3 regions of the Allobosea sp. LjRoot237 genome follow, and region 1 is predicted to be linked to each of the others. Evidence: predicted binding sites of a transcription regulator. Region 1 holds the regulator's gene; each other region holds the start of a gene.
The links. The regulator LexA, encoded in region 1, represses DNA repair genes until DNA is damaged. The targets are predictions, from matches to a motif close to TGTTCNNNNTGTGTTCNG.
Positions count from the first base shown of each region.

Region 1 (6,670 bases):
GCGCCATGTCGGACCGGTGCGCACCGAGCTCGGCACCCGCACCATCTTCAACCTGGTCGGGCCGCTTTCGAACCCGGCCGGCGTCAAGAAGCAGCTGATCGGCGCCTTTTCCGAGACCTGGCTCGAGCCGATGGTCAAGGTGCTGCAATCGCTCGGCTCCACGACGGTCTGGGCCGTGCACGGCTCCGACGGGCTCGACGAGATCACCACGACAGGCCCGACCCGCGTGATCGCGCTGAAGGACGGCAAGATCGAGAGCTTCTCGATCGCGCCCGAGGATGTCGGCATCGCCCGCGCCAGGCCTGAGGATCTGCGCGGCGGCGAGCCGGCGCAGAATGCACAGGCGCTGCAGGAGGTGCTTGGCGGGGCGAAGAGCGCCTTCCGCGACATCGCCGCCTTCAACGCTGCGGCCGCGCTCGTCGTCGCCGACAAGGCCGCCACGCTCGGCGAGGGGCTGGCGCAGGCCTATGCGGTATTGGACAATGGCAAGGCCAAGGCTGCGCTCGTGGCCCTGGTTGCCAGTTCGAACGCGTGAGGCTGCCCTATGTCCGACATCCTGAAGCGGATCGAGGCCTATAAGCGCGAGGAGATCGCTGCGGCGCGCACCGCGGTGCCGCAAGCCGAGATCGAGAAGCGCGCTGCGGCGATGCCGACGCCGCGCGACTTCATCGGCGCGCTCGAGGCCAAGCATCGCGCCGGTGGCCCCGCCCTGATCGCCGAGATCAAGAAGGCATCGCCATCCAAGGGCCTGATCCGCGCCGATTTCGACCCGCCGGCGCTGGCCAAGGCCTATGCGGCCGGTGGCGCAGCCTGCCTTTCGGTCCTGACCGACACGCCCTCCTTCCAGGGCCAGCCGGAATATCTCGCGCAGGCGCGCGCCGCCTCCGGCCTGCCCGGCCTGCGCAAGGATTTCATGTTCGAGCCCTACCAGGTCTTCGAGGCGCGGAGCTGGGGCGCCGACTGCATCCTGATCATCATGGCCTCGCTCGACGATGCCGCCGCGCGCGAGCTCACCGCCACGGCGAAGGCGCTCGGCATGGCCGCGCTCGCCGAGGTCCATGACGAAGCCGAGCTGGAGCGCGCGCTGAAGCTCGATACCAGGCTGGTCGGCATCAACAACCGCGACCTGCGCAGCTTCGAGCTCAACCTCGCCGTCACCGAGCGGCTGGCGCCGCGTGTGCCGAAGGACCGCCTGCTCGTCGGCGAGAGCGGCATCTTCAGCCATGCCGACATCGCCCGCCTGCAGGGCTGCGGCGTCAACACCTTCCTGGTCGGCGAGAGCCTGATGCGCCAGGCGGACGTGGCGGCTGCAACGCGCGAGCTTCTGACTGGCAAGACCACCGAGGCGGCGGCGTGAGCCGGCTCACCCATCTCGACCAGAAGGGCGCGGCCCATATGGTCGATGTCGGCGACAAGGCCGAGACCGTCCGGGTCGCGGTCGCCGAAGGCCATGTCGTGATGCAGGCCGAGACGCTTGCCATCGTCCGCGATGGCGAGGCCAAGAAGGGCGATGTGCTCGGCACCGCCCGCCTCGCCGGCATCATGGCGGCCAAGCGCGCGCATGAATTGATCCCGCTCTGCCACCCGCTGCTGCTCTCGAAGATCGCTGTCGACCTTACGATCGATGAGACCCTGCCCGGCGTACGCGTGCGTGCCGAGGTCAAGCTCACCGGCAAGACCGGCGTCGAGATGGAAGCGCTGACCGCCGTCAGCGTCGCCTGCCTCACCGTCTACGACATGGTGAAAGCGGTTGATCGCGCCATGCATATCGAAGGCATCCAGCTCGTGCATAAATCCGGCGGCAAGTCCGGAACCTATGAGCTGGCAGGGCGATCGGCATGAGCCTCACCCCCGTTCCCGTAGCGCTGCGAGCGCTGCTCGACAGCGTGCCAGGCCCGACACCAGCCGAGACGCTGCCGCTCGCCCATTGCGCCGACCGCGTGCTGGCCGAAGATGTCGCCGCACTCCGAACCCAGCCGCCCTTCGCCAATTCGGCCATGGACGGCTATGCCGCCCGCGCGACTGACCTGGAGCCCGGCAGGGAGCTCAAGGTCATCGGCGAATCCGCCGCCGGCCGCGGCTTTTCCGATCCTGTCGGCCCGGGCGAGACGGTACGCATCTTCACCGGCGCCCCCATTCCGAACGGTGCCGACGCGATCCTGATCCAGGAGCATGCCGAGGGTGTCGGCGGCCCGGTGATCCGCGTCGCCAAGCCGGCGAACAAGGGCCAGTTCATCCGCCCGGCCGGACTGGATTTTCAGACCGGCGCAATCCTGCTGAAGGCCGGCCACCGGCTCGACAGCGCCGCGCTCGGGCTCGCCGCAGCCGCCGGGCATCCGACACTCGCGGTCCGCTGCAAGCCGCTGGTCGCGATCCTCGCGACTGGCGATGAACTCGTCCTGCCCGGCGAGCCGGTCGGCCCCGACCAGATCGTCGCCTCCAACAGCTTCGCGCTCGCCGCACTGGTTGAGCAGGCCGGCGGCACGGCGCTCGATCTCGGCATCGCCCGCGACAACCATCCCGATCTCGCCGGCAAGATCGAGGCGGCACGCAGGGCCGGAGCCGACGTCCTGATCACGCTCGGCGGCGCCTCGGTCGGCGAGCACGATCTCGTCCAGGCGGCGCTGAAGGCGCAAGGCATGGAGCTCGGCTTCTGGAAGATCGCGATGCGCCCGGGCAAGCCGATGATGATGGGCCGCCTCGGCGCCATGGTCGCGCTCGGCCTACCGGGCAACCCGGTCTCCTCGATCGTCTGCGGGCATCTCTTCGCCATCCCGCTGGTCGAGGCTCTGCTCGGCATCGACGATCCCGAACGCGACCGCAGCGAGCCCGCCATCCTGGCCGTCGATCTGCCGGCCAATGACGAGCGCCAAGATTATCTGCGCGCCACCTTCGAAACCATCGATGGCGAGCGGCGTGTCAGGCCATTCGCCAAGCAGGATTCGTCGATGCTGGCCAACCTGGCGCGCGCCGAAGCTCTGGTGATCCGCCCGATCTTCGCCGAGGCCGCCAAGGCGGGCGATTCCTGCCGGATCATCCGGCTGCGCTAGCCGGGGCTCCTGCCCTCCTGCATCGTCACCCCGGACAAGCCGCGTCAGCGGCGCCGATCCGGGATCCATTTCTGAAGCGTTCCGGAATGGATCCCGGGCCTCCCTTCGGTAGCCCGGGATGACAACGCTCTGGAAGCGCGCGCTCTGCTCGGGCAATCCCTTGCGGAACACAAAGCGAACAGCTATGGTGTTCGTGCTTTGTTTCGATTCCAGCCCGAGAGGCGAGCGGCGCGACCATGCTGACACGCAAACAGTTTGAACTGCTTCGCTTCATTCATGAACGCCTGCGTGAATCCGGCGTGCCTCCCTCCTTCGACGAGATGAAGGACGCGCTCGATCTGCGCTCCAAATCCGGCATCCACCGGCTGATCATGGCGCTCGAGGAGCGCGGCTTCATTCGCCGGCTTCCCAACCGGGCGCGCGCCCTCGAGGTCATCAAGATGCCGGACGGCATCGGCGGACAGCAGGCGCAGCGCGCCCGCTTCAGCCCCTCCATCGTCCAGGGCGGGCTCGGCCAGACCCCGCCGGCACCGGCAGCCACCTTGGCGAAGCCGCGCCCGGCGGGCGCCGAAGAGAGCGGGCGCTCCACCGTCTCCATCCCCGTCATGGGCCGCATCGCCGCCGGCACGCCGATCTCGGCGATCCAGGACCGCAGCCATAGCGTCTCCATGCCCGCCGACATGCTTGGCGGCGGCGAGCATTACGCGCTCGAGGTCCGCGGCGATTCGATGATCGAGGCCGGCATCCTCGACGGCGACACTGTGGTGATCCGCAAGCAGGACAGCGCCAATACTGGCGACATCATCGTCGCGCTGATCGACGACGAGGAAGCGACGCTGAAGCGGCTGCGCAAGCGCGGCTCCTCGATCGCGCTCGAAGCGGCCAATCCCGCCTATGAGACGCGCGTGCTCGGGCCGGACCGGGTCAAGATCCAGGGCCGGCTCGTCAATCTGATGCGGCGCTACTGAAGCGCCTCTAGATCCTGTGCCGGCTCTGCAGTAGCGGAAATCGGTGCAGGAGCGGGTTCGGGCACCGGCCTCGTTTCCGGCCGCGCACGGGTCCAGGGACGCAGGCGTGCCACCTCATCCGCCGTATAGGAACGCCAGCCGCCGCGGGCCGCATGATAAGCGGTCGCGCCGTCGCGGATGAGCGCGCTGCGGTCGATCAATCGGGCAGCGCAAGGCGCGCTCCAATAGAGCGACGTCACCACGAGATCGGCGCGCTGGCAGTCCTCGACCAAAGCGATGCGGTCGCGCGTATAGGCGACGCTGCGGCCGTCCGGCAGGCGGATGACGCAACCACGCGCATCGCAGGCGGCGCCCGCGCGCAGGGCCGCATCGTCGGGCGAACGGGAATCGCCGTCGGCATGCAGCCATTGCGTCAGCACGAAGCGGCTCGGCTTGCCGGCGAGCACCATCCGCCCTTCTAGTCCACGCACCAGCACGCCCGAACCATCGCGCTCGATCAGGATATCGGGCTGCGACGGGGTCGAGGCCAGCGCCAGCCCGCCAACCAGCGGCAGCGCAGCAAGGAAACGTAGCGCCGTCGTCCACAGCGTCAGCCAGAGCAAGGACAACGAGAAGCAGATCAGGGCGAGCGAACCGAAGGCGGGCAGCACCACAGTCGAGCGGTCGATGCCGGCGACCCAATGCGCGAGCTGGAGCACGAGGCCGGAAGCCCAACCCATCAGCGCCCAGGCCGGCCAGTCGAGCCCGAACGGATAGGCGAGCACGCCGAAGACGGCGGCCGGCATCACGATCAGCGAGACGAAGGGCAGCGCCAGCGCATTGCCGAGCAGGCCGAACGGGTTGAAGGTCTGGAAGTGGAAGACGCCAAAGGGTGCCGTCGCCGCTGTCGCGACCATGGTCGTGGTCACGATACCCACAGCCGAGAGCCAGAGCGGCCGCAGCGGCCAGGGCCATGACGCCGCCGCCGCGTCGGGCGGGCGCTCCTGCCAGCGCTCGGCGAAGGCGATCAACGCCGCGACCGCCCCGAACGACATCTGGAAGCTCGGACCGAGCACCGCTTCGGGCTCGCGCAGCAGCACGATGATCGCGGCGAGCGCAAGGTTGCGCATGGAGAGCGCCGGCCGGTCGACCAGGATCGCCCCCAGCATCACCAGCGTCATGATCAGCGAGCGCACGGTCGCGACCTCAGCGCCGGAGAAGATGCAGTAACCGATGGCGCCTGCCATGGCGGCGAGCGCCGCGAGCTTCTTCACCGGCCAATGGAGCGCCGCCGTCTGCGACAGCGCGAGCAGCGCCCGCGCCAGCCAGAAGATCGTGCCGGCGGCGAGCACCATGTGCAGGCCGGAGATCGAGACGATGTGGTAGATGCCGGCGGCGCGCAGGTCGTTGTTGGTCGCTTCGCTGATCAGCCCTCGCTTGCCAGTGACCAGCGCCGCCGCCATCGCCCCGGCCTGCCCGCCGCCGCTCGTCGCGATGCGTTCGGTCAGCGCGTTGCGGGCCTGGTCGATCGCGACCGCCAAGGCGAGCCGGCGCGGCATCGGGCTCGGCGCCGGCGCGAGCGTGATCTTGCCGGCGATGCTGCCGACCGCGCCGATGCCCTGGAAGAAGGCGTCGCGAGCGAAGTCGTAGCCGCCAGGGCGTGCCGGGCCGGGCGGCGGCAACAGGCGCGCCGTCGCGCCGATATGGTCGCCGGGCTTCAACATGGTGACCGGCGTGGTGACGCGCACCCGGCGCGGCCTCTGAGTGGCTTCGATGCCAGGCAGGTCCGTGACCTGCACGACGATCCGCACGCCCTTGTCGCGTTGCTCCAGCGCCTCGACGAATCCGGTGAGCTTGCCGACATGGTTGCGGGCGAGCGCGGGCGCGGCGATGCCGGCCGTTCGCCAGGCTGCCGCCGCGAAACCGGCGAAGATGGCCGCGGCCGCGATGCAGACCGCCATGACGGCACGGCGCCGGCGCGTCAGCCAACTGGTGAGCGCACACAGCGCCAGCCCGGCAAGGGGCGCGCTCAGGCCCGGTTCACGATCGGCCAGGAAATAGAGCAGTACGCCGGCGCCCATGCAGACCGGCAACCAGTTGAAGAGACGTCGCCGCTCGACCTCGGTTTCGAGGGCCCGGCGAAACCGACCACCCCATTCGTGCAACGGCAACGTTGCGGGCCATGAGAGGCCACCGACGCGTCGCAAGCGCGCCGGCAAGGCCAGCACGCCGGCACGCACCCTGCTACGGCGCTGTTCTGGCCCGTAGGAGAGCATCCGTCCCCCCATCGCAGCCGCGCGAATGGTGAGCCCGTCCCCACAGGAGGCTCTTAACGGCGGCTGGCAAGCCATGTTACAGCGGCGGCGCCGGATGTCAGCCCCGGCCGAGGCCCGCACTGAAGCCTGCCCTCGCCTTTTGCCTGCCCGTTCCCCCGGAGCCTGTTTTCATGAGCGATACGGTCGTCACGCGCTTTGCGCCGTCGCCAACCGGATTCCTGCACATCGGCGGTGCCCGCACCGCGCTGTTCAACTGGCTCTATGCCCGCCGCCATGGCGGCAAGATGCTGCTGCGCATCGAGGATACCGACCGCGAACGCTCGACCGAGGGCGCGATCGCCGCGATCCTCGACGGCCTCGCCTGGCTTGGCCTCGATTGGGACGGGCAGACCGTCTA
Region 1 is NZ_CAXUQP020000001.1:2,399,763-2,406,432, reverse strand. Features, by position in the region: gene trpD (anthranilate phosphoribosyltransferase) at 1-535, shown strand, start outside; gene trpC (indole-3-glycerol phosphate synthase TrpC) at 545-1,357, shown strand; gene moaC (cyclic pyranopterin monophosphate synthase MoaC) at 1,354-1,842, shown strand; gene ACSQ24_RS11670 (molybdopterin molybdotransferase MoeA) at 1,839-3,050, shown strand; gene lexA (transcriptional repressor LexA) at 3,287-4,018, shown strand; gene ACSQ24_RS11660 (ComEC/Rec2 family competence protein) at 4,012-6,273, opposite strand; gene gltX (glutamate--tRNA ligase) at 6,444-6,670, shown strand, end outside.

Region 2 (6,670 bases), 2.1 Mb from region 1:
ATCTCGAAACGCTGGTCGCGATCGCTGGCGAGCAGGGTTTCGACGAGCAGGCGGCGCGCGACGAGCTGTCCAATGACGAGTTGCGCGAGACCGTGATCGGGCTCGAGGCGCATGCTCAGAAGGTTGGCGTCACCGGCGTGCCTTTCTTCATTGTCGACGGCAAGCTCGCAGTGTCGGGTGCTCAGCCGCCGGAGGTCTGGACCCAGGTCTTCGCGCAGGTGCTGGCGGCCAATCGCGAGGAAGCCGCCGACGGATCTTAATAAAGACCTGTCTCAAAAATGAGAAATCCTTGCGCCGCCGCTCGAATCGTGCCTTTCACCAGGTAACAGGCGGAGGGCAGGACGATGACGCAGAAGATCAACGATCTCCGGGACCGCATGATCGTCGCGCTCGATGTGCCGACGGTCTGGGACGCCTATCGCATCGTGTCCACGCTGGGTGACGGGGCGAGCTTCTACAAGATCGGCTACCGGCTCGCTTTCGCCGGCGGGCTCGACCTCGCTCGTCAGCTCGTGATCGAAGGCAAGAAGGTCTTTCTCGACCTCAAGCTCCACGACATCGGCAACACCGTCACCGAGGGCGTGGAATCGCTGACCAAGCTCGGCGTCACCTTCCTCACCGTGCATGCCTATCCGCAGACCATGCGCGGCGCGGTCGAAGGCCGCGGCGAGGCGGCGCTGAAGCTGCTCGCGGTCACCGCCCTGACCTCCTATGACGATGGCGACCTCAAGGATGCCGGCTACGGGCTCGCAGTGCGCGATCTCGTGCGCATGCGGGCCCAGCAGGCCCGCACTGCCGGCGTCGACGGTATCGTCTGCTCGGCCGCCGAGACCGAGATCGTGCGCGGGGTCATCGGCCCTGACATGGCTATCGTCACGCCCGGCATCCGCCCGGCCGGCAGCGCTGTCGGCGACCAGAAGCGCACCTTGACCCCGGCCGAGGCGATCCGCGCCGGCGCCGACCATCTCGTTGTCGGGCGTCCCATCATCCGCGCGGCTGACCCGCGTGCAGCGGCCGCCGCGGTCATGGACGAGATTGCGGGCGCCGCTTAGTCTGCCGCTCCTTTCCACCGGATACGGATACGGCAATGCCCAAGGGATATGTGATCGGTCGCGCCAAGGTGACCAATGCGACGCAATGGGCGGCCTATGCCGCGAAAGCCTCCGAGGTGATCAAGCAATATGGCGGCACGCCTTTGGTGCGCGGCGGCCAGATGTCGGTTGGCGAAGGCGAGGGCCGGGCCCGCAACGTCGTCCTCGAATTCCCCGATTACGCAGCGGCCAAGGCCTATCTGTTCTCGGTCGAGTATGGCGAGGCGCGCAAGCTGCGCGAGGGCGCCGGCGAGATCGACCTGATCGCGGTCGAGGGGGCCTGACCATGGCGAAAGGCTACTGGATCGCCCGCGTCGACGTGCAGAACGAGTCGGAATACGCCACCTACCGCTCGCTCAACGCCATCGCTTTCGCCAAATATGGCGGCAGGTTCCTCGTCCGCGGCGGCGAGTACAAGCTCGCGCGCGGCGAAGGCCGCAAGCACAACGTCGTCATCGAGTTCAAGGACATCGAGACGGCGCGCGCCTGCTACGAATCGCCGGAATACCAGGCGGCCGTGCAGCACCTCGCCAAGGTCGGCCCGGTCGATCTCGCCATCATCGGCGGCTATGACGGGGCCCAGCCGGGCGATTGAGCTCGGCTCTCGCATTCTTCAGGTTCCACTTAAGTCATCCCGGGCGACCGAAGGGAGACCCGGGATCCATTCCGGAGCCTCTTTCGGAAAGGCTCCGGAATGGATCCCGGATCAGCGCGGCTTCGCCGCTCGTCCGGGATGACTAGCCTTGCGGGTTGACTGCTCAGCTCTCGAACAGCGTCCGGAACCGGCTTGGCTGCGAGCGCAGATACTGCTTCGGCGCCTTGACGCTGGCGCCGAGATGGGCGGCCGCATGCCAGGGCCAGCGCGGCTCGTAGAGAATGCCGCGAGCCAGCGCGACCATGTCGGCATCGCCGCCGGCGACGACCGCCTCGGCATGCTCGTAGTCGGTGATCAGGCCGACGGCGATGGTCGGCAGCCCCGTCGCCGCCTTGACCGCCCGGGCCAGCGGCACCTGATAACCAGGCGAAAGCGCGATCTTCTGCGCTGGCGAAACCCCACCGCTGGAGACATGGACGAAGCTGGTCCCGCGCGCCTTCAATGCCTCGCAGAAGGCGACGGTCTGCGCGATGTCCCAGCCGCCTTCCATCCAGTCGGTACCGGAGACGCGCACACCGACCGGGATCGCCGCCGGAACCACCTCGCGCACTGCGTCGAAGACCTCGAGCGGAAAACGCATCCGGTTCTCCAGGGGGCCGCCATAGGCGTCGTCGCGCTGGTTCGACAGCGGCGACAGGAACTGGTGCAGCAGGTAGCCATGGGCGCAATGCAGCTCGATCGCCTGCAGGCCGAGCCGCACCGCCCGGCGCGCCGTCGCGACGAAGGCCTCGCGGATCCGCTTCAGCCCGGCGGCGTCGAGCGGCAGCGGCGGCCGGTCCGTCGCCTGCATCGGCAGCGCCGAGGGGGCGAATGTCTGCCAGCCGCGATCGTCGAGCGGGCGCTGCCCGCCACCGCTCCAGGGTGACTGGACCGAGGCCTTGCGGCCGGCATGGCCGAGCTGGATGCCGATCGGCATGTCGGAATGGCGGCGGACCGCTTCGAGCACACGCGCCAGCGCCGCTTCGTTGGCATCGCTCCACAGGCCAAGATCATCCGGGCTGATCCGCCCGTCCGCCTCGACCGCGGTCGCCTCGATGATCAGGAGCCCGGCGCCCGACAGAGCGAGGTTTCCAAGATGGATCAGATGCCAGTCGGTGGCCGAGCCGTGATCGGCCGAATACTGACACATCGGAGCGATCACGATCCGGTTTACCAGATGAAGGTCGCCGAGATCGAAGGGCTGGAAGAGTTGGCTGGGCATGTCGAGTCCTGAGGTCGCAATAGGGCGAGCGGTCCGGTCGTATCCGGAAAAGGGGCTGGAGAAACGGGGCTAGTGCTGCTGCGTCTCGGCTGCCGCCGCTTTCGCGCTGCTGCCGCGTCGGGCCTTCAGGATCGGCTCGACGATGAAGTGCATGCCGACAAGGCAGAGTCCGCCGATGATGAGCCCGAACACCGCGGAGGCGGCGGCGGTGGTCAGCCATTCGAGCACGCTCGATAGCGCGGGCCAAGCCTGGCCGACCGCGACAGCGACGCCATGGATGGCATGCTCGATCCCGGCGAGCCCATAGCCGGCGAGGCCGTGGATGATGATGCCGCCACCGACCCAGAGCATCGCCGCCGTGCCGACCGCGCTCAGCAGCTTGAGGAAAGGCGGCATGCCGGTGACGAGCCCACGGCCGAGGAGCCGGATGGGAAGAAGGCCGCTGCGGGCCAGCGCGACGCCGGCATCGTCCGCCTTCACGATCAGGGCGACGACGCCGTAGACCAGCACGGTCATGCCGAGCCCGACCACGGCCAGCACCAGCGCCTGCATCCAGAAGGAGGAGGCAGTGACGCCGGCGAGCGTGATCGCCATGATCTCGGCCGAGAGGATGAAGTCGGTCTTGATCGCGCCGGCGATCTTCTGCTCCTCGAGCTGCTTTGGGTCGAGGATGTCGGTGCCGCCTTCGCCGGTGATCTCGTCATGATGCGCATGCGGCACGACGAGCTCGTAGACCTTCTCGAAGCCCTCGAAGCAGAGATAGGCACCGCCTGCCATCAGGAGCGGCGTGATCGCCCAGGGCGCGACGAGGCTGAGGACGAGCGCCGCCGGCAAGAGGAAGAGCAACTTGTTCTTGAGCGAGCCGAGCGCGATCTTGCCGATGATCGGCAATTCGCGCTCCGCCGCGAAGCCGACGGCATAGCGCGGCGTCACCGCCGCGTCGTCGATGACGATGCCGGCCGCCTTGGCGCCGGCCTTGGTCGCTTGCGCGGCGGCGTCGTCGAGCGCGGCCGCGGCGACCTTGGCCAGGGCTGCGACGTCGTCGAGAAGGGCGAACAGTCCCGAACTCATGGCGGTCTCCAGGCGCGGCCGCGGATCGGGCGGCGCGTAGCTGATAGGTGATCCGATTTGCCCTGATATGACAGCAGCGAGGCGCCCGCAGGCAAGCGGGAGCGGATGTGGGCTTGACTCCGGCGCGGTTTGGAGTCGCTTTATGCTTGGAACAAAAAGTGAACATATACTCCTATGGCAGACGCTCCTACCCGATCCCTGGCTGCCCTTCGGCAGAGCCTCGCCCTGGCGGGGCTGGCGCGCGAGCTCGCGCCGGTGGAGCGGGTCGCCTTCGGAGCGCCCTCGCTGGACGAGCCGCTGGGTGGCGGCATCGCGCGCGCCGCCCTGCATGAGGTCTATGCCCCGGCCGCGGCCGATCTTCCCGCCGCCACGGGCTTCGCCGCGGCCCTGGCGCTGCGCGCCGCCGGATCGCGCCCCCTGCTCTGGGTCCGGCAGGATTTCCTCGATGCCGAGGCCGGGCGCCTGCACCCGCCGGGCCTGGCCGAGCTCGGGCTCGACCCGTCGCAGATCCTGCTGGTCAGGGTCCGGGATGGCGAGGGGGCGCTACGGGCCGGTGCGGAAGCGGCGCGCTGCGCCGCGCTTGGAGCTGCGCTGATCGAGCCCTGGGGCGCGCCGCGCCAGTTCGACCTGACCGCCAGCCGCCGCCTCGCGCTGGCGGCTGAGACTTCCGGCGTCCTGACCCTGCTGCTGCGGGTGGCGGCTGAGCCTGAGCCCAGCGCCGCCAGCACGCGCTGGCAGGTGCGCGCTCTGCCGTCGCGGGCGCGCGAGGCGGAGGCGCCGGGCGATCCCGCCTTTGTATTACGGCTGCTGCGCCATCGCGGCGGCCTTGGTGAGCGTGAGTGGCGTGTGGAGTGGAGCCGTGACGAACGATGTTTCCGGGACAGGATTGGGGACGAGGGAGGCAAAAGGGATGCAGCGCCGCTATCTCGCTCTCTGGTTTCCCTATCTGGCGAGCGAGCGCCTGCGCCGCCGGGCCTCCGCCGGGCCGGATGAAGGACGCGATCCCCTTTCCCCCGCTTGCGGTGGGGAAGGGTTAGGGATGGGGGGCCGGAAAGCAGGGCTGGACCATTCGTCCAGTTCAGTGCCGAGCGGCACAGCCCCCCACCCAACCCTCCCCACCGCAAGCGGGGGGAGGGCTGATGGCCGCGGACGACTACCTCCGGATGAGCGCCCGCTCGTCCTGGTCGAGAAGGATCGTGGCGCGCTGCGCCTCGCCGATTGCGACCAGCGGACGGTCAAGCTCGGCCTGACGCGCGGGCTGACGCTGGCCGATGCCCGCGCCCGCATCCCGGAGCTCACGGTGGTCGAGGCCGATCCGGCCGCCGACCAGCGCCTGCTCGAATGGCTCGCCGCGCTCTGCGACCGCTTCACCCCGCTCGTCGCGCTCGATCCGCCGCATGGGCTCGTGCTCGACATCACCGGCTGCGCCCATCTCTTCGGCGGCGAGGTGGCGCTGCGCCAGCGGCTAGGCATCGGCATGCGCCGGCTCGGCCTGAGCCTGCTCGCCAGTATCGCCGGCACACCGGAGGCGGCCCGCGCCCTCTCTCGTTTCGGCGACTGCGCCGTCTCCCGTCCGGGCGAGGACGAGCGACGGACACTGCCGCTGCCAGTCGAGGCGCTGGAGGCTCTCCCTGAGACGGTGATCGCCCTGTCGCGCGCCGGGCTGAAGACGCTGGGCGATCTCGCCGGCCGGCCCTCGCATACGCTCGCCGCCCGCTTCGGCGAGACACTCGTTACAAGGCTGCGCCGCATCCTCGGCCATGAGGACGCCCGCATCACGCCCTTGCGGACACCGCCCGATTGCGTGGTCGAGCGGCATTTCCCCGATCCGCTGCAGGATACCGACGGGCTCGAGGCGATCGTCGCCCGCCTGCTCGGCGAGGCCGGACGCCTGCTCGAGGCCCGCGGCGAGGGCGGGCGTGCCTTCGAGATCAGCTTCTTCCGCAGCGACGGCGCCGTGCGCCGGCTGGCGCTGGAGACTGGCAGGCCCTCGCGTGACGTCGCCGCGATCCTGCGGCTCTATCGCGAGCGCATCGACAGCCTGGCCGATCCGCTCGATCCCGGCTTCGGTTTCGACGCGATCAGGCTAGGGGTGCTGGTCTGCGAGCCGCTCGGCACGCCGCAGGCGAGCCTCGACGGGCGCGCCGTCGAGAAGGAGGCGGTGGCCGATCTGGTCGATCGGCTGGTCGCCCGCTTCGGCCGCGAGCGCGTGCTGCGCTTCGTTGCGCAGGACAGCCATCAGCCTGAGCGTGAAGCTGCGCTGGTTCCGGCTGCGTCCGGCAAGGCGGACGCGGCACCCTGGCCCATCTCGCAGCCGGACGAGCCGCCGGCCCGCCCGCTCCAGCTCTTCGAGCCGCCGCAGCCGGTCGAGACCCTGGCCGAGGTGCCTGATGGACCACCCTTGCGCTTCCGCTGGCGGCGCGTGCTGCACGAGATCGCCCGCGCCGAGGGACCGGAGCGGATCGCGCCGGACTGGTGGCGCGACGGACCCAATGAACACACGCGCGACTATTATCGCGTCGAGGATGCGCTGGGCCGCCGCTTCTGGCTGTTCCGCGCCGGTCTCTACGGCCGCGAGACGACCGCGCCGCGCTGGTATCTGCACGGGCTGTTCGCGTGACCGCCTATGCCCTCCTTTGGACTGGGAGCTGG
Region 2 is NZ_CAXUQP020000001.1:4,485,671-4,492,340, reverse strand. Features, by position in the region: gene ACSQ24_RS21915 (DsbA family oxidoreductase) at 1-260, shown strand, start outside; gene pyrF (orotidine-5'-phosphate decarboxylase) at 345-1,052, shown strand; gene ACSQ24_RS21905 (DUF1330 domain-containing protein) at 1,088-1,375, shown strand; gene ACSQ24_RS21900 (DUF1330 domain-containing protein) at 1,378-1,686, shown strand; gene ACSQ24_RS21895 (NADH:flavin oxidoreductase/NADH oxidase) at 1,850-2,947, opposite strand; gene ACSQ24_RS21890 (DUF808 domain-containing protein) at 3,017-4,018, opposite strand; gene ACSQ24_RS21885 (ImuA family protein) at 4,193-5,011, shown strand; gene ACSQ24_RS21880 (Y-family DNA polymerase) at 4,929-6,638, shown strand.
Region 2: ACSQ24_RS21885 (ImuA family protein) is a predicted target of LexA. The motif match lies at 4,166-4,183, and genes of this name have one in related genera.

Region 3 (6,670 bases), 660 kb from region 1:
CTTGGGACTCCGCATCGCCGACATTAAGTCGAGGTTCGCGACGTGTGACGCGTGGGCGCACGCGACGTGCGATTTCCATCGTCGTGCGCTTTCCGAAGAAGCTAAGTGCAACGCCGCTTGACAGCAGGCCGCGCACCATTTGCTCAAGATCAGATCGTTTCAGCTTTGAAAGCTCTTGATCGATCTGAGAGCCTTCCAGCCCCGTCATCACTCAGTCAGCCCCCACAGTCCGCGTTCCGTAGCACATATTGTTCTTACTATGTTCTATTTTCGATCGCAAGAACCGCACAATGCCAGCCTCGCCGCCTTGTGCAAGTTGCTAGCATTTTGCGCAAGCTGCGCGATCTACCAAGACACTACTTTCTGTTGCGCATCAGAACCCAGGGAAGGTTCGACCCGATCGTCTACTCCGCCGCCTGCCTCGCCCCTTTCCCCTTCAACGGCCGCCGCTCCAGCACCTCCTTGAGGAAGCGCGCGGTGTGGCCTTTGCCGATCCGGACGATGTCCTCAGGCGTGCCTTGCGCCACGACCATGCCGCCGCCGTCGCCGCCTTCGGGGCCGAGGTCGAGGACCCAGTCGGCGGTCTTGATCACTTCGAGATTGTGCTCGATCACCACCACGGAATTGCCCTGCTCGACCAGCTCGTGCAGCACCTCCATCAGCTTGGCGACGTCGTGGAAATGCAGGCCGGTGGTCGGCTCGTCGAGGATGTAGAGGGTGCGGCCGGTGGCGCGCTTGGAGAGCTCCTTGGAGAGCTTGACGCGCTGCGCCTCGCCGCCTGACAGCGTCGTCGCCTGCTGGCCGACCTTGACATAGTCGAGGCCGACGCGGGCGAGCGTCACCATCTTCTCGCGGATCGAGGGCACGGCCTTGAACAGCGTCTTGGCCTCCTCGACCGACATGTCGAGCACGTCGGCGATCGACTTGTCGCGGTACTTCACCTCGAGCGTCTCGCGGTCATAGCGCTTGCCCTTGCAGACATCGCAGGTGACGTAGACGTCGGGCAGGAAGTGCATCTCGATCTTGATGACGCCGTCGCCCTGGCAGGCCTCGCAGCGTCCTCCTTTCACGTTGAAGGAGAAGCGCCCCGCTTGATAGCCGCGCGCCTTGGCCTCGGGCAGGCCGGCGAACCATTCGCGGATCGGCGTGAAGGCGCCGGTATAGGTCGCCGGGTTCGAGCGCGGGGTGCGGCCGATCGGCGACTGGTCGATGTCGATGACCTTGTCGAGATGCTCCATGCCCTCGATGCGGTCATGGCTCGCCGGATGCTCGATCGAGCCGTTGAGCTTGCGCGCGATCGCCTTGTAGAGCGTGTCGACGATCAGCGTCGACTTGCCGCCGCCGGAAACGCCGGTGATGCAGGTGAACAGGCCGAGCGGGATGTCGACCGTGACGTCCTTGAGGTTGTTGCCGCGGGCGCCGACGATCCTGAGGGACCGGCCCTTCTGCGGCTTGCGGCGCTTCAGCGGGACGGGGACGCTCATCTCGCCGGTGAGGTATTTGCCGGTCAGCGAGTTCGGGTCGTCCAGAATGTCCTGCGGCGTGCCCTTGGCCACGATCTCGCCGCCATGGATGCCGGCGCCGGGGCCGACATCGACGACATAGTCGGCGGTCATGATCGCGTCCTCGTCATGCTCGACGACGATCACGGTGTTGCCGAGGTCGCGCAGGCGCCGCAGCGTGCCGAGCAGGCGCTCATTGTCGCGCTGGTGCAGGCCGATCGAGGGCTCGTCGAGCACATAGAGCACGCCGGTGAGGCCCGAACCGATCTGCGATGCCAGCCGGATGCGCTGGCTCTCGCCGCCCGACAGCGTGCGCGAGCCGCGGGCCAGCGTCAGGTATTCGAGGCCGACATCGAGCAGGAAGGTCAGCCGGTCGCGGATCTCTTTCAGGATGCGCGGGGCGATCTCGTTCTGCTTGTGCGAGAGCCGCGAGGGCAGGGCGGTGACCCAGGCGAGCGCGTCCTTGACCGAGAGCTGCGAGATCTCGCCGATATGGCGCATGTCGATCTTGACCGCCAGCGCCTCGGGCTTGAGCCGGAAGCCGTTGCACGCCGCGCAGGGCGTCTCCGACATGAAACGGCCGATCTCCTCGCGGGCCCAGTCGCTCTCGGTCTCCTTCCAGCGCCGCTCCATATTGGTGATCACGCCCTCGAAGGGCTTCTTCACCTCATAGGCGCGCAGGCCGTCATTATAGGCCATGCGCACCGCCTCGGTGCCGGTGCCGAACAGGATCGCGTCGCGGGCGCTCTGCGGCAGCTCGCTCCAGGGCTTGGTGGTCGAGAAGCCGAAATGCTTGGCGAGCGCATCGAGCGTCTGGCCGTAATAGGGCGAGGTCGACTTGGCCCAGGGCGCGATCGCGCCCTTCTTCAGCGAGAGCGCATGATCCGGGACGATCATCTCCGGATCGATCCGCATCTCGTGGCCGAGGCCGTCGCAGACCGGGCAGGCGCCGAACGGGTTGTTGAACGAAAAGAGTCTGGGCTCGATCTCGGGGATGGTGAAGCCGGAGACCGGGCAGGCGAACTTGGAGGAGAAGGTGATGCGGCGGGCCTCGCCGTTCTCCTCCTTCTCGTCGGCATATTCGAAGACGGCGATGCCGTCGGCGAGGTCGAGTGCCTGCTCCAGCGAATCCGCGAGGCGGGCGCCGAGATCGGGGCGGATGACGATGCGGTCGACGACGACGTCGATGTCGTGCTTGAACTTCTTGTCGAGCGCCGGCGCGTCCGGGATCTCGTAGAACTCGCCATTGACCTTGACGCGCTGGAAGCCGCGTTTCAGCCAGTCGGCCATCTCCTTGCGGAACTCGCCCTTGCGGCCGCGGACGACGGGCGCGAGCAGATAGCCGCGGGTCTTCTCCGGCAGCTCGACGAGGCGGTCGACCATCTGCTGCACGGTCTGGCTCTCGATCGGCAGGCCGGTCGCCGGCGAATAGGGGATACCGGTGCGGGCCCAGAGCAGGCGCATATAGTCGTGGATCTCGGTGACGGTGCCGACCGTCGAGCGCGGGTTCTTCGAGGTCGTCTTCTGCTCGATCGAGATCGCCGGCGAGAGCCCGTCGATCTGGTCGACATCGGGCTTCTGCATCATCTCGAGGAACTGGCGGGCATAGGCCGAGAGCGACTCGACATAGCGGCGCTGGCCTTCCGCATAGATCGTGTCGAAGGCGAGCGACGACTTGCCCGAGCCGGAAAGGCCGGTGAAGACGACGAGCTTGTCGCGCGGAATGGCGAGGTCGACATTCTTGAGATTGTGCTCGCGCGCGCCGCGCACGGAGATGACGCGCGCGTTCGGGTCGGCCGCACGGTTGCGGTCGAACATGTCTTCCAGCGTCGCGGCCTGTTCGGCGAGCGTGGTCTTGCGAGCCATGGTGGTGTCCGGTTGAGCCAAGTCGTAGAGATAGGGCAATCGCCGTGCCGTGCCAGTGCGGCCGGGCGCGAGGCCGGCATGAGTAGCACGCAGCCGTGGATGTTGCCGCATTGTTCTTGCGGGGTGTGCTGACAGCGATTGTCAGGAGCGTGGCAGGCTGCGGAAGTGCCGCCGGAGCAGGATCGCCGAGACGAGCATGGCGAGGGCCAGGGCGCCGGACAGGATCAGCGCCGCCGAGGCGCCATAGCGCTCGATCAGCAGCGCATAGCCGAGCGGCGCGGCGGCCGACAAGAAGAAGCCGGGCGCCAGCAACCGGCCGACATAGGCGCCATAGCTCTTCGGATCGAACAGCATCAGCGGCAGCGTGCCGCGCGTGATCGTCAGCACGCCGTTGCCGGCGCCATAGGCGAAGGCGAAGACGAGCGCCGCGAGGGCGCTCGCGCCGCCGGCGAGACCGACGACGAAGCAGAGCGGCAGCACCAGGCAGGCGACGAGGTTGAGGTCGAACGGGCTGGTGCGTGACCCGAACAAGACCTCGCCGAGCCGGGCCAGCGACTGTCCGATGCCGCGCGTCGCGCCGATCCAGACCGCGGCCGCGGCGGGCAGGCCGAGCCCGGCGAGAATGCCGATCATATGCGCCGACATGCCGGCGTTCAGGATGCCGGCGAAGGTGACGATCAGCGCATAGAGCAGGCCGGCGAGGCGGGTGTCGGCCGGGCTGATCGGGTTGACGGGCTTGGCCACAGCCGCGGCCGCGTCGGGAAGCAGCCGCGCCGATACGGCCGGCAGCATCAGATGCAAAGGCAGGGTGAGCAAGGCGAAGCCGGCATAGGCGAGGAGAGCGCCGCGCCAGCCGAACTGCTCGGCAAGCGCATGGCCGAGCGGCCAGAATACCGTCGAGGCGAGGCCGCCGAGCAAGGTGATCTGGGCGATCGGCCGGCGCGCGGCGCTGCCGCCGATCCGGGCCAGCGCCGCGAAGGCGGCGTCGTAGAGCGTGAGCCGCATGGCGAGGCCGAGGCAGAGCCAGGCGGCGTAATAGGCCGGAATCGTCTGGGCGAAGGCGAGGCCGGCGCAGCCGGCGGCGGTGAGCAGCGAGCCGGCGCACATCACCGTCCGGCCACCATGGCGGTCGATCAAGCGGCCGACCGCGCCGGAGGTCAGCCCCATCACCAGCAGGCCGGCCGAGAGCCCGCCATGGATGATCGCCTGCGACCAGCCGAGCTCGGCCGCGATCCGCTCGCCGAAGGCGCCGACCAGGTAGTAGGAGACGCCCCAGGAAATGAGCTGCGCCAGCCCGAGGCAGAAGACGGTGCTGCGGGAGATCATCGACTAAGATTCTCGGCAAGCCCCGCCGACCCGTTCCGAGTCGTCCCGGGCGACCGGAGGGAGACCCGGGACCCATGCCGGAACCTCACTCGGAAAGGCTCCGGAATGGATCCCGGATCTTCGCTTCGCTCCGTCCGGGATGACCCGAGATATTTGAAGGACGGCACTATCTCACCCCGCCAGGCAGCGTCTCGTCGCCGGACCCGAGGCTGCGCTGCATCAGCACGGTGTCGACCCAGCGGCCGAGCTTGAAGCCGACCGAACGCAAGGTGCCGACCGGCTCGAAGCCGAAGCGGCGATGCAGGCCGATCGAGCTCGCATTGCCGCTGTCGCCTATCACCGCCAGCATCTGCCGCCAGGGTCCGGTCTCGCAGCGGGCGATCAGCCCCGAAAGCAAGGCGCCGCCGATGCCGCGGCCCGCCTGTCCTTCGGCGACATAGACCGAATCCTCGACCGTGTGGCGATAGGCCGGCCGGGGGCGATAGCCGCTGGCATAGCTGTAGCCAACGACGCGGCCATCAAGCTCGGCGGCGAGATAGGGCAGGCCGAGCCCCAGCACCGCCTGCCGGCGCGCCAGCATCTCCTCGACGCTCGGCGGCGTCTCCTCGAAGCTGGCAAGGCCGGTGAGGACATGGTGGGTGTAGATCGCCTGAATCGCGCCCATGTCGTCTTCGCATGCGTCGCGGACGAGAAGGGGCAGGGCAGAGCGGCCGGCGGGCTCGGAGGTCGTCATCGCAATCGTCCGGCCCGGCAGGGCCGCCTTTCCATATAGGGCGCCCGGTCAGCGCTTCATGCCGTGTCACACGGGCGAACCCACCCAAGAACCTTTCAGCCCTCATCCTGAGGAGCGATCCGCAGGATCGCGTCTCGAAGGATGCTCCAGCTGGTTCCGGAGCCTCCTGGGGCATCCTTCGAGACGCCGCTGCGCGGCTCCTCAGGATGAGGGCTTGGGGGATTCGATCAAGGAATCTCTGACAGCAGCCTTCATCCCGCACACCAGATCTTGCTCATCGCCCGCGCCCCGCCGCGGCCCGGTTCTGCCCCGAGCCACGAGGCCAACTTGCACTTTGCCGCCTCATAAATGAAGCTTCTCAAAATTATGCAGAGCATGAGAATTTCTTTGATATGCGCAAGCTTCGCCTCGACCAGCTCGACAGCTTTCGCCAGGTCATCGCACTCGGCAGCTTCTCGGCAGCGGCCGAGAGGCTCGGCCTGAGCCAGCCGGCGGTCAGCCTGCAGATCCGCGAGCTCGAGCGCCGGCTCGGCGTGCTGCTGATCGAGCGGGTCGGTCGCCGCGCCCAGCCGACGGCCGCGGGCGTCGAGCTGCTCGATCATGCCGGGCGGATCGAGGCGGCGGTGGCGGCGGCGCGCGAGGCCATGGCGCGGCACGCGACCGGAGCGATGGGCCGTGTCCGGATCGGCACCGGAGCGACCGCCTGCATCTTCCTGCTGCCGCCGGTGCTGCGCGAATTGCGCCAGCGCCATCCGACGCTCGAGATCACCGTCAGCACCGGCAACACCTCTGACATCGTCAAGGCGATCGAGGACAATCAGATCGACATCGGTCTGGTCTCGCTGCCGGCCGCCGGCCGCAGCCTCGACGTCACGCCGCTGCTCGACGACGAGTTCGCCGTGATCGCACCGCCGGGTATGGAGCTGCCGGCGCGATTGACGCCCGAAGCGCTGGCGCGCCTGCCGGTGCTGCTGTTCGAGCCGGGCGGCATCACCAGGCGGATCGCCGACGAGTGGTTCGCCCGCGCCGGCGTGACGCTCAGGCCGGTGATGTCGCTCGGCAGCGTCGAGGCGATCAAGCGGCTGGTCGGCGCCGGCCTCGGCTGCGCCATCCTGCCTGGCATGGCGGTGCGCGGCGAAAGCGACGGGCTGGTCGTGCGGTCCCTGTCGCCGCGCGTGCATCGCACGCTCGGCCTCGTCCTGCGCAAGGACAAGCCGCTGCATCGCGGCCTGCGCGAGACGCT
Region 3 is NZ_CAXUQP020000001.1:3,055,692-3,062,361, reverse strand. Features, by position in the region: gene ACSQ24_RS14830 (site-specific DNA-methyltransferase) at 1-208, opposite strand, end outside; gene uvrA (excinuclease ABC subunit UvrA) at 405-3,368, opposite strand; gene ACSQ24_RS14820 (MFS transporter) at 3,510-4,694, opposite strand; gene ACSQ24_RS14815 (N-acetyltransferase family protein) at 4,861-5,427, opposite strand; gene ACSQ24_RS14810 (LysR family transcriptional regulator) at 5,820-6,670, shown strand, end outside.
Region 3: uvrA (excinuclease ABC subunit UvrA) is a predicted target of LexA. The motif match lies at 3,469-3,486, and genes of this name have one in related genera.